Polyangium spumosum: one gene and its partner. The protein of the gene in region 1 binds, or shares a complex with, the protein of each later gene. Links are inferred from orthologs where the notes say so. Each region holds a gene or a part of one and is shown on either strand. Other genes may lie near its edges.

Region 1 (7,612 bases):
GGGTCTACCACACGAAGTACACGATCAAGAACGGCACGGACTTCGACGCAAAGACACTCGTCAAGCACTCGCGCATCCCCGGCACGCGGCTCGAAAACCCGCCCAAAGGCACCGAGGACAACGTGGGCACGGGCAGCGCGCTCGTCCCGCAGACGACGCCGAAGCGCGCGACGAACGTGCTCGACGTGGAGGAGCGCCGCAGCTTCACGCGCCAGATCGACGCGCTCTCGCCGCTCGCAGACGACGCGGTGAAGGCCTACATGAACGACGCGCGCGCCGACAAACTCGTGGTGGCAGAGCTGAAGAAGGCGTGGGACGCGCGCGGGCGCCTGCGCACGGCGCTCGACGAGCGGAACAAGCTCCAGTCGGAGCAGGCGACGCTCGAGCGCGAGAGCGAGCAAGTCCGGCGAAACCTCAAGGCGATCGAGAAGATCAAGGACGACCCGCGCGACACGGTGTCGCGGCAGAACACCGAGAAGATGCGTCAGGACTTCACGGAGCGTCTCGGCAAGGCCTCGTCCCGCCTCGGCGAGATCACGAAGCGCCTGACGATCCTCGAGATCGAGGTGAACGAGCAGTCCGTGCGCCTGCGCGACATCCTCGCCTCGATCAAGCTGGAGAAGCCGCTGTCGAGTCCGTGAGCGGAGCGCCGCCGGGGTTTCACCCCGGACCCCAGGAGGGGGCTGTCCGCCCCCTCCACCCCGGACCAGGCACGGCCTGGACCGATGGTGGATGAACTGCGCAGCGCGCAGTTCATCCAGCGGGGAGCGATCAGGATTTGGAGGCCTTGGAAGAGCCAGGCGAGCGTGAGGTGCCCGCGTGCGTCCACGTCCGCTCGGCGCCGAGCGCGAGCCAGGTCAGCTCGATCGTTTGTTCTCCAACGATCACGCCGACCTTGTCACCCCAGGCCGCAGGCTCAGGCAAGGAGAGGCTTTTTTGTCCCTTCAAGCCCTCGAGCGAAGCTGGCGGCACCTCGAACGTCGCGATGCCTTCACTCGCGAGCGCGGCGACCGCAGTGCTCGGCACGAAGGGAGCGACGACGGCGCGGAGCGAAGGCAGGTCGATCGTCTTTTCCACGACGGCCCGCACCTCGTCGAGCGAGCGCAGCACGACCACGACGCCACCCGCGACGGGCGCACCCCCAGGAGAGACCTCCGCGACTTTGCCGTTGGAGCCCGAGCGCGACGCACCCTCGACCAGATCGAGGACGAGCGGCCCCTTCCACGACGCAGCCGGCGGCAACGCAGGCGACTTGCCCGCCGCCGCGCCCTCGCCCTTCTTGTCGCGGAGCACGAGCACGTCGTCCGTGGGCAACGCGCGCGGCACGGTCACGCGCACCGGGCGCTTGAACGATCGCGGATCCCCCACGGTCCCCGTGGCCACCGCATACGCGAGCGTCTCGGCCGAGGCCACGACGAACGAAGGCACACCCGGCACACGCGGAGCCGGCTCCGCCGTGCGCAGCGAGATCGTCCCCGCGGGCGGCGGATAAAGCTCACACGTCGTGACGCGCCGATCAGGCTCGATGATACGAGCCCCCGTGGCCACGAGATCCACGAGCGCGCCCGACTGCGCGAGGACCTCGAGCACCTGCCGCGAAGGCGGCGCCACGAGCAGGTCGAGGCGCGACGGGACGCGCTTCGACTTGAGCAGCATCGCAGCCGCGAGCATGTCGCGCAGGGTCACGCCCGAGTCGCCGCCGAGCACGACCTGACCCACGGGTTTGCCCGCGAGATCCCGCACGGGACGCACGACGCCCGCCTCGTCCATGAGCAGCGGATCGACCGTGCTGAGATCGATGGAGACGACCTCCTCGCACGGCGCGCCCGGATCCGGGACGAGGGCGCGGTGCGCCTTGGAGCGGCGCTGATCCCGCAGGAAGACCTCGGTCTTCTCGTCACTCACGAACAGGGCCGCAGCCGCGCCGACCTGCGGCGCGATGCCGCAGAGCACCGCGCGCTCCGCGACCGAGAGCAGCCGCGCGCTCGGGCCCGCGAACTCCAGCACGACCGGCGCGTGGTGCTCCGACTCGATGCGCCGCACGACCTCGTCGATGCCCCGGCGCAAGAGCTCGAGCGCGACGTCGCGCGCGCAGACGAACGGGCGCACGCGGCCCGAGAGGTGGATCTGCACGCTGCGCGGCGGGCGCACCCAGGTCGAGCCGGTCGCGAGGGCCTGACCGAGCTGGCTCGGCGAGACCACGAGCGTCAGCATCCCGACCCCGCCGACCGGCGCGAGGCGCGCGTCGTCCGTGAGCGCGAGCCTCGCCGGCGCGGCGAAGCGCTCGAGGTGCACGGGCGCGGGGAAGCCGATGCCGCCGCGCGCGATGGGCACGTTGTACGCGGGGAACTCCGGCGAGACGGCCTGAGGCGCGCCCGCGGCCACGTCGGCGAGCGCGCGCGCGTCGGTCACGCACGTACCGTCGTAGGCCACGGCCATCTCGACCGGGGTCTTCTTCATCCCAGCCGAGAGCGCCTCGCCGAGGGCCCTGCCGGGCGATCGCGAGAGGATGATCTGGTCGACCTTGACCTGGACCAGATCGCCTCGGAGCTGCGGATCGGCGGCGCGTCCCGCGAGGATCTTCTGGGGCATCGTGCGGGGGGGATCCCCGGCTCGTGCGCGCATTTCTTTGGGCCGTCCTTCTCGTTCGGTCGTTCGGAGACGTGTGGACAAACCAGGTGCCATCGCAAGGGCGCGATGGGCACGTAGCCGCGACGCACGTTAGCCGCTCGGCGGGACGAGGGTCAAGCGCCGGTTGGGGCGGGCCCGTAGGTGCGGGAATGGCCCGGTTGGCATCGGGATGCAAGAGGCAAAAGTGGCTCCCCCCAGACTCCAGAGACGACCGGAAGACGAAAAGAGCGGCCGGACGGACGGGGGGCCGGGGGGGGCTCACCGCAAATCCGCGGGTCTTCGAACGAACCTCCCCTTTCTTTTTCCCGTCCGCCTCTGGTTTCGCTAAGGTTTCAGCCCATGTTCCAGAGCGTCCTCAAGGAGGTCGTCGAAGGCACCGAGGGTGGCATCGCCAGCCTCCTCATGGATTTCGAGGGCATCCCGGTCGACAGCTACTCGAAGCCCGACGCCCCCTTCGACATCAACACGATCGGCGCGGAGTTCAGCGTCGTCATCAAGTCGATCCAGCGCGCGGCCCAGATGCTCGAGGCCGGCGACACCGCCGAGATCGCGATCCAGGCGGCGAAGGTCACGACGGTGATCCGCGTGCTGAACGAGCGGCACTTCGTCGCGGTCTCCGTGCGGCCGGACGGCAACGTCGGCAAAGCGAGGTACATGCTCCGCGTCAAGGCGCCCGTGCTGCTCAAGGACATGTGAGCGCCGGCGAAGCGCGCAAGCGGGTCCTCGTGGTCTCGGGGCCGAACCTCGACCGGCTCGGCAAGCGCGAGCCTTCCATCTACGGAACGACCACCCTCGACGACATCCACAAAGCCGTCGAGGAGGTCGCGCGGAGCGAGGGTGTCGACGTCGCCTTCCTTCAGTCGAACCACGAAGGCGAGCTCGTGACCGCGATCGGCCGCGCCGCAGACGAGGGCTTCGACGGCATCGTCATGAACGGGGCCGGCCTCACCCACACCTCGGTCGTGCTGCACGACGCCATCCGCGCGAGTGGCCTACCCGTGGTCGAGGTGCACATCACGAACACCGCGGCGCGCGAGCCATTCCGTCACCACTCGATCACGGCCGGCGCGTGTCTCGGCACGGTCGCGGGCTTCGGCCCTGCGTCGTACGTCCTCGGTTTGCTGGGGCTCGTGTATCACCTGCAGCACCGAGGCCGCTGACGTAGGACGTCACGCCCGTGACGTCCCTTGCCCTCGAATCTCCTTCCTTTTTGGCGGTCTTCCGCTAGAAAACACCCCGGCTCGGGCGGCTGCTTCTCGGACGAAGGGCCGCCTCATGCGCGGGAACGGGATCGGCATGAACATCGACCTCAAGCAGCTCCGGACGCTGCTTCGTGTCCTCGAGAAGCGCAACGTCACCGAGTTCGAGTTCGAGGACGAACACGCGCGCATCCGGCTCGTGCGCGGGACGAGCGGCGCGCGCGTCGTCGCCTACGAGGAGCGCGCCGCGCCGGTCGCTGGTGTCGCGCCGCCCGTCGCCGGTGCGGCTCAGCCGGCGGCGCCCACGGAGCCGGTCGACTACGTGACGTCGCCCTTCGTCGGCACCTTCTATCGCTCCCCTTCCCCGGACGCGCCGGCCTTCGTCGAGGTCGGGAGCGTGGTTCGAGAAGGACAGACGCTCTGCATCGTCGAGGCGATGAAGCTGATGAACGAGATCGAGTCCGAGCAGTCGGGCACGATCGTCGAGATCCTCGTCGAGAACGGCAAGCCGGTGGAGTTCGGGCAGAAGCTCTTCAAGCTCAGGCGCGCGTAGGGCCGCCGCGGCAGAGAGGTAAGCGCCTTGTTCGGCAAGATCCTCATCGCCAACCGCGGCGAGATCGCGATGCGCGTCGTGCGGGCGTGCCGCACCCTCGGCATCCGTACGGTTGCCATCCACTCGGACGTCGACGCGAGCGCGCCGCACGTGCGCTTCGCCGACGAGGCCGTGTGCGTGGGTCCGGCCGATCCGCGGCGCAGCTACCTCAACATCCCGCAGATCATCGCCGCGGCCGAGATCACGGGCGCCGAGGCGGTCCACCCGGGCTACGGGTTCCTCTCGGAGAACGCCGAGTTCGCCGAGCTCTGCCGGCGCTGCGGCCTGACCTTCATCGGCCCCACGCCCGCGGCGATGCGCCTCTGGGGCGACAAGGTCCGCGCGCGGGAAGCTGCGAAGCGGTTCGGCCTGCCGCTCCTCCCGGGCACGACCGTGCTGCGTGACGCCGAGGACGCCGCGGTGCAGGCCGCGCAGATCGGCTACCCCGTGATCCTCAAGGCCGCGGGCGGCGGCGGCGGTCGCGGCATGCGGGTCGTGCGTGACGACAGCGAGATCCGGCGCGCGTTCGAGACGGCGACGAGCGAGGCGCAGGCGGGCTTCAAGAACCCGGACGTCTACCTCGAGAAGTTCGTCGAGGAGCCGCGGCACATCGAGCTGCAGGTGCTCGGCGACAACCACGGCCACATCTTCACGTTCGGCGAGCGCGAGTGCTCCCTGCAGCGGCGGCACCAGAAGGTCATCGAGGAGGCGCCGAGCCCGGCCATGACCCCGGACAAACGCGCCGAGCTCTCCGCGGCCTGCACCCGCGCGCTCGTCGAGACGGGTTACACCTCGCTCGGGACGCTCGAGTTCCTGATGGATGAGCAGGGCCATCTCTACTTCATGGAGATGAACACCCGCGTGCAGGTCGAGCATCCGGTCACGGAGATGGTGACGGGCATCGATCTCGTGGAGAACCAGATCCGCGCCGCCGCGGGGGAGGCGCTCACGCTCCCGAGCGGGCGCGCGCTCGGCCTGCGCGGGCACGCCATGGAATGCCGGATCAACGCGGAAGATCCGCGCACGTTCGTCCCCTGGCCCGGCCTCATCACCGAGTACCTGCCGCCCGGCGGCGGCGGCGTGCGCGTCGACTCGGGCGTCTACGGCGGCTTCCGCGTGCCGAACAGCTACGACCCCATGCTCGCGAAGGTGATCACGCACGGCGCCACGCGCGCGGAAGCGATCGCTCGCATGCGCGCTGCGCTCGACGAGTTCATCATCGGCGGCATCCGCACGAACATCCCGCTGCACCAGGCTCTCCTCCGGGATCCGGACGTGGTCGCCGGCAAGATGTCTACCCGCACGATCGAACGACTACGGTTCTAGGAGGCCCCGAATAAGGCGAACGGGCCGGACAGGCGTGAGCGAATCTCCACGCGTCCCCTTCATTCGCCGGGGTGGCTTCCCCATATTTCATCGCTAAAGACAGCAGTCACGACAGGAACGCTGGTGATGCAAGACGGTCTGCAAGTCGACTTCTCCTCCTGGGTGAACGCCACCTCCGAGCCCTCCGACCTCGCCCTCGGCGAGCCAGGGTTCGAGTACGCCGATCTCTTCGACGCCGGCCGGTTGGCCGAGCTCACGGGGCGGTTTTACGCGTACTTCGAGGCCGCGGATCCCACGGGGTACGCGCGGTTCTCGAGCTACCGCGCGTGCCAGGGGAGCGGCATGAGCGCCGAGGAGATCTCGGAGGCCTTGCTCGCCGGCGCGCCGCACCTGTCGCGGTTCGTCGCGCGCCTCTTCGGCGTGGAGCGTGAAGTGGAGGCCCTCGCCGCGGGCGCCGAGGAGCGCTCGCCGCTCTGGGCCTTCAAGAAGGATTTCGCGAAGAAGCGCCTCTTCAAGCCCGGCGCGGGCAAGGCGTGGAAAGGCACGGCCGTCGAGGCTGCGCACGCGGCGCGGCGCGCGCTCGCCGCGGTCGGCGCGGAGTCGAGCCGGCTCGAGTGTGGCTCCGAGGCGGAGGAGCTCGCGGTCGCGCGGGCGACGATCGCGCTCGTCGAGATCGACGAGGTCGCGCGCAAGGCGGCGAAGTCCGGCGGCGCCTCGTGGACGCCGGAGCTGCACGAGAAGGCGGCGAAGGTGCGGGCCGCGATCGTCGCGGATCCGATGCTCTCGCAGGTCGCCGCGGCGGCCGTTTCCGTCGCGGGGGATGCGCCCACCGACGCGGAGGACGGCGTCGTCGTCGCGTTTGCGCTCGACGCGGTGGAGGCTTGGCTCGCGGCGCGGCGCGCCGATCATCACGACCCGGCGCGGCGCTGGTCCTCGCTCAAGGCGCCGCACAACCTCGATCACAACCAGCTCGTCCAGCTCCGCCGCGCCGACGAGAAGCTGCCCGAGCTCTTCGTCGGCCCCGAGCACGAGCGCCGCCATCGCGACGGCTTCGCGCTCACCGATCGGCGCGGCACCGCGCGCGAGGTCGAGAGCGAGGTCGACTACTGCCTCTACTGCCACGACCGCGACAAGGACTCGTGCTCGAAGGGCCTGCGCGACAACAAGACCGGCGCGATCAAGCCGAACCCGATCGGCGTGGCGCTGAACGGCTGCCCGCTGCACGAGAAGATCAGCGAGATGCACGTGATGCGTCGGGCGGGCGACTCGATCGCCTCGCTCGCGCTCGTCTGCATCGACAACCCGATGCTGCCCGGCACCGGTCACCGCATCTGCAACGACTGCATGAAGGCGTGCGTCTACCAGAAGCAGGAGCCGGTCAACATCCCGCAGATCGAGACGAGCGTGCTCACGGACGTGCTCGGTTTGCCCTGGGGCTTCGAGATCTACGGCCTGCTCTCGCGCTGGAACCCGCTCAACGTGAAGCGGCCGCACCCGCGCCCGTACATCGGCAAGAACGTGCTCGTCGTGGGCCTCGGGCCCGCGGGGTACACGCTCTCGCACCACCTGGCGCTCGAAGGATTTGCCGTCGCGGCCGTCGACGGGCTCAAGATCGAGCCGCTCCCGGTCGAGCTCACGGGTGACGCGACGCGGCCGCCGCGGCCCGTGAAGGACTACAAAAGACTCTACACGGAGCTCGACGAGCGCATCCTGCTCGGGTTCGGCGGCGTGAGCGAGTACGGCATCACGGTTCGCTGGGACAAGAACTTCCTCACGGTCCTCTACGTCACGCTCGCGCGGCACCAGAACTTCCGCGCCTACGGCGGCGTGCGGTTCGGCGGCACGCTCGATCTCGACGACGCGT
Region 2 (2,943 bases), on another replicon or contig:
CTCCGAGAAGAAGGAGATCCGATCCTTCAATGGTCGGGATTACGTGCTCGAGCCCGCGATCCAGGGCGACTTCGCCATCGTGAAGGCCTGGAAGGGGGATCGGTACGGCAACCTCGTCTACCGAAAGACGGCGATGAACTTCAACCCGATGATGGCCACGGCCGCGAAGGTGACGATCGCCGAGGTCGAGGAGCTCGTGGAGGTCGGCTCGCTCGATCCGGACACGATCCACACGCCGGGCCTCTACGTGCACCGCGTGGTCCAGGGCGCGAAGTACGAAAAGCGCATCGAGCGCAGGACCGTCCAGAAGCCCGCAGCGGGAGCGAAGGAGTAACCGATGAGCCTCTCGCGAGAGCAGATCGCACGCCGCGCGGCCCAGGAGCTGCGTGACGGCTTCTACGTGAACCTCGGCATCGGCATGCCGACCCTGGTCGCGAACTTCATCCCCAGCGGGATGGACGTCGTGCTCCAGAGCGAAAATGGCCTGCTCGGCATCGGCCCCTACCCGGAGTCGGGCAAGGAGGACGCGGACCTCATCAACGCTGGCAAAGAGACCGTGACGATGATGCCCGGCTCGGCCACGTTCTCGAGCGCGGAGAGCTTCGCGATGATCCGCGGCGGCCACATCGACCTCGCGATCCTCGGCGCGATGGAGGTCTCCGAGAAGGGCGACCTCGCGAACTGGATGATCCCGGGCAAGATGGTCAAGGGCATGGGCGGCGCGATGGACCTCGTCGTCTCGGCCAAGCGCGTCGTCGTGATCATGGACCACGCCGCGAAGAACGGCTCGCCCAAGATCCTGCGCGAGTGCGCCCTGCCGCTCACGGGCCGGGGCGTCGTGCACCGGATCATCACGGACCTCTCGGTCATCGACGTCACGCCCGAGGGCCTCGTCCTGCGCGAGCTCGCGCCGGGGGTCTCCGCGCGCGAGGTGCAGGCGAAGACCGAGCCGGCGCTCAAGGTGCCGCACGACGTGAAGGAGATCGACCTCGGCGGCGCCCAAGCCTCGTCCACATGAGCTGGCCCGACAAAAACCCGCCCAGCGCCGGGGAAAAGCGCTCGATCGGCGCGGGCGTCTTCCGGCGCTGCGAGGGCTGCGGCGAGACCATCACGGCCGACGTCCTCGCCGCGAGCTTCGAGGTTTGTCCGCGCTGCGACCACCACCACAAGCTCTCCGCGAAGGGCTGGCGGGCGCTGCTCTGCGACGACGGCGCGCTCGAAGCCTGGGACGAGCACCTCGCGCCCGACGACCCGCTGCGCTTCAGCGACGGCCGGAGCTACAGGGACCGGATCAGCGCCGCGCAGAAGAAGACCGGCGCGCGTGAGGGCATCGAGATCGGCAAGGCGAGCCTCGGCGGCCGGCCGATCGGCTACGGCGCGTTCGTCTTTGCCTTCATGGGCGGGAGCATGGGCTCGGTCGTCGGCGAGAAGATCACGCGCCTCTTCGAGCGCGCCGCCGAGGAGGAGCTGCCGGTCGTCTTGCTCTCGGCCTCGGGCGGCGCGCGTATGCAGGAGGGCATCCTCTCGCTCATGCAGATGGCGAAGAGCGTGTCGGCGCTCGAGCGCTTCCGGCAGCGGCGCCTGCCCTTCCTCTCGGTCCTCTTGCACCCGACGACCGGCGGCGTGGCCGCGAGCTTCGCGTTCCTCGGCGACGTCAACATCGCCGAGCCGAAGGCCCTCATCGGCTTCGCGGGGCCGCGGGTCATCGAGACGACGATCCGGCAGACCTTGCCGCCGGGCTTCCAGCGCGCAGAGTTCTTGCTGGAGCACGGCATGATCGACGCGATCGTCCCTCGGCTCATGATGAAGCAGACGATCGGGCTCTTGCTCGATCACCTGCAGGACGGGCGCGCCGCTCGGATGCCGCGCTGATCGGATGACCTCTTCACGCCTGATCCCCCTCGTCGACGACCTCATGCGTCGCGCGGGCCGGGGCATGTCGCTCGGCCTCGATCGCATGCACGCCGCGCTCGCGGCGCTGGGCAACCCCGAGGCGAAGCGGCGGTTCGTCCATGTCACGGGGACGAACGGCAAGGGCTCGACGAGCGCGATGGTCGAGGCGATCACGCGGGAGGCGGGCCTCCGGACCGGGCTTTACACGTCGCCGCACCTCTGCCGCTTCGCCGAGCGTATCCGCGTGGACGGCGAGCCCATTGCGGAGCTCGCGCTCGCGGACGCGCTCGAGCGGGTGCTCGTGGTCGCGCCGGAGGGGCTCACGTTTTTCGAGGCGATGACGCTCGCGGCGTTCGTCGCGTTCGACGCGGCGGACGTCGAGGTGGGCGTGATCGAGGTCGGGATCGGGGGGCGGCTCGACGCGACGAACGTGCTCGAACGGCCGCTCGGGACGGCGATCACGTCGGTCGCGCTCGACCACACCGCGCTGCTCGGCGAGACGCGCGGGGCCATCACGCGGGACAAGGCGGGCATCTTCCGGCGCGACGTGCCCGTCGTGCTGGGTCCGCTCGACGACGAGGCGCTCGCGGCGGCGCTCGAGGTGGCGAGGGACGTGGGCGCGGGGCCGGTGCTGCGCGTGGCGCGGCCGAGCGAGCGGGCCACGAATGCGGACGGGGTCTGCGTGTTCGAGGCGCGGGCGCTCCCGGACGGGCGTGCGCGGATCGAGGGGCTCTTGCCGGAGGTCGTCGAGGCCGAGCTCGGGCTCGCCGGCGCGCATCAAATCGGCAATGCGGCGGTGGCAACGGCGCTCGTGGTGTCGTCGATGCCCGCGTTGAAAGCGCGGCCGGAGCTCATCACGCGGGGCCTCGCGGCGGCGCGCTGGCCGGGGCGGCTCGAGCGCATCGAGAGGGCAGGAAAAACCGTCCTCCTCGATTGCGCGCACAATCCCCACGGCGCCGCTGCGCTGGCCGAGCACGTGTGTTCCCTCGGGCTATCGCCCGATCGGGTGGTGCTCGTCTTCGGGGCGCTCGCGGACAAGGCGTGGGTGGG

What was found. Proteins that work in one complex are often made in the same cells at the same time.
Region 2: the proteins of accB (region 1) and accD are in contact, whole or in part, in a solved structure (PDB 8UXZ), measured with the Escherichia coli proteins. The link is inferred for Polyangium spumosum from one-to-one orthologs.

Annotation. Positions count from the first base shown.
Region 1 is NZ_WJIE01000001.1:252,226-259,837, reverse strand. Bases 2,865-5,644 are described here. They hold accB (acetyl-CoA carboxylase biotin carboxyl carrier protein), read left to right. Parts: upstream 2,865-3,906; coding sequence 3,907-4,383; downstream 4,384-5,644. Other genes in these bases: accC (acetyl-CoA carboxylase biotin carboxylase subunit), read left to right, coding at 4,411-5,644; aroQ (type II 3-dehydroquinate dehydratase), read left to right, coding at 3,324-3,791; GF068_RS01135 (roadblock/LC7 domain-containing protein), read left to right, coding at 2,971-3,327. In the rest of the region: GF068_RS01145 (DUF4139 domain-containing protein), read left to right, coding at 1-641; GF068_RS01140 (aconitase family protein), read right to left, coding at 772-2,592; more of accC, read left to right, coding at 5,645-5,748; GF068_RS01115 (FAD-dependent oxidoreductase), read left to right, coding at 5,875-7,612. UniProt on the Escherichia coli protein: This protein is a component of the acetyl coenzyme A carboxylase complex; first, biotin carboxylase catalyzes the carboxylation of the carrier protein and then the transcarboxylase transfers the carboxyl group to form malonyl-CoA.
Region 2 is NZ_WJIE01000003.1:179,504-182,446, reverse strand. It holds accD (acetyl-CoA carboxylase, carboxyltransferase subunit beta), read left to right. Parts: upstream 1-1,014; coding sequence 1,015-1,872; downstream 1,873-2,943. Other genes in the region: GF068_RS10735 (bifunctional folylpolyglutamate synthase/dihydrofolate synthase), read left to right, coding at 1,877-2,943; GF068_RS10745 (CoA transferase subunit B), read left to right, coding at 338-1,018; GF068_RS10750 (CoA transferase subunit A), read left to right, coding at 1-334.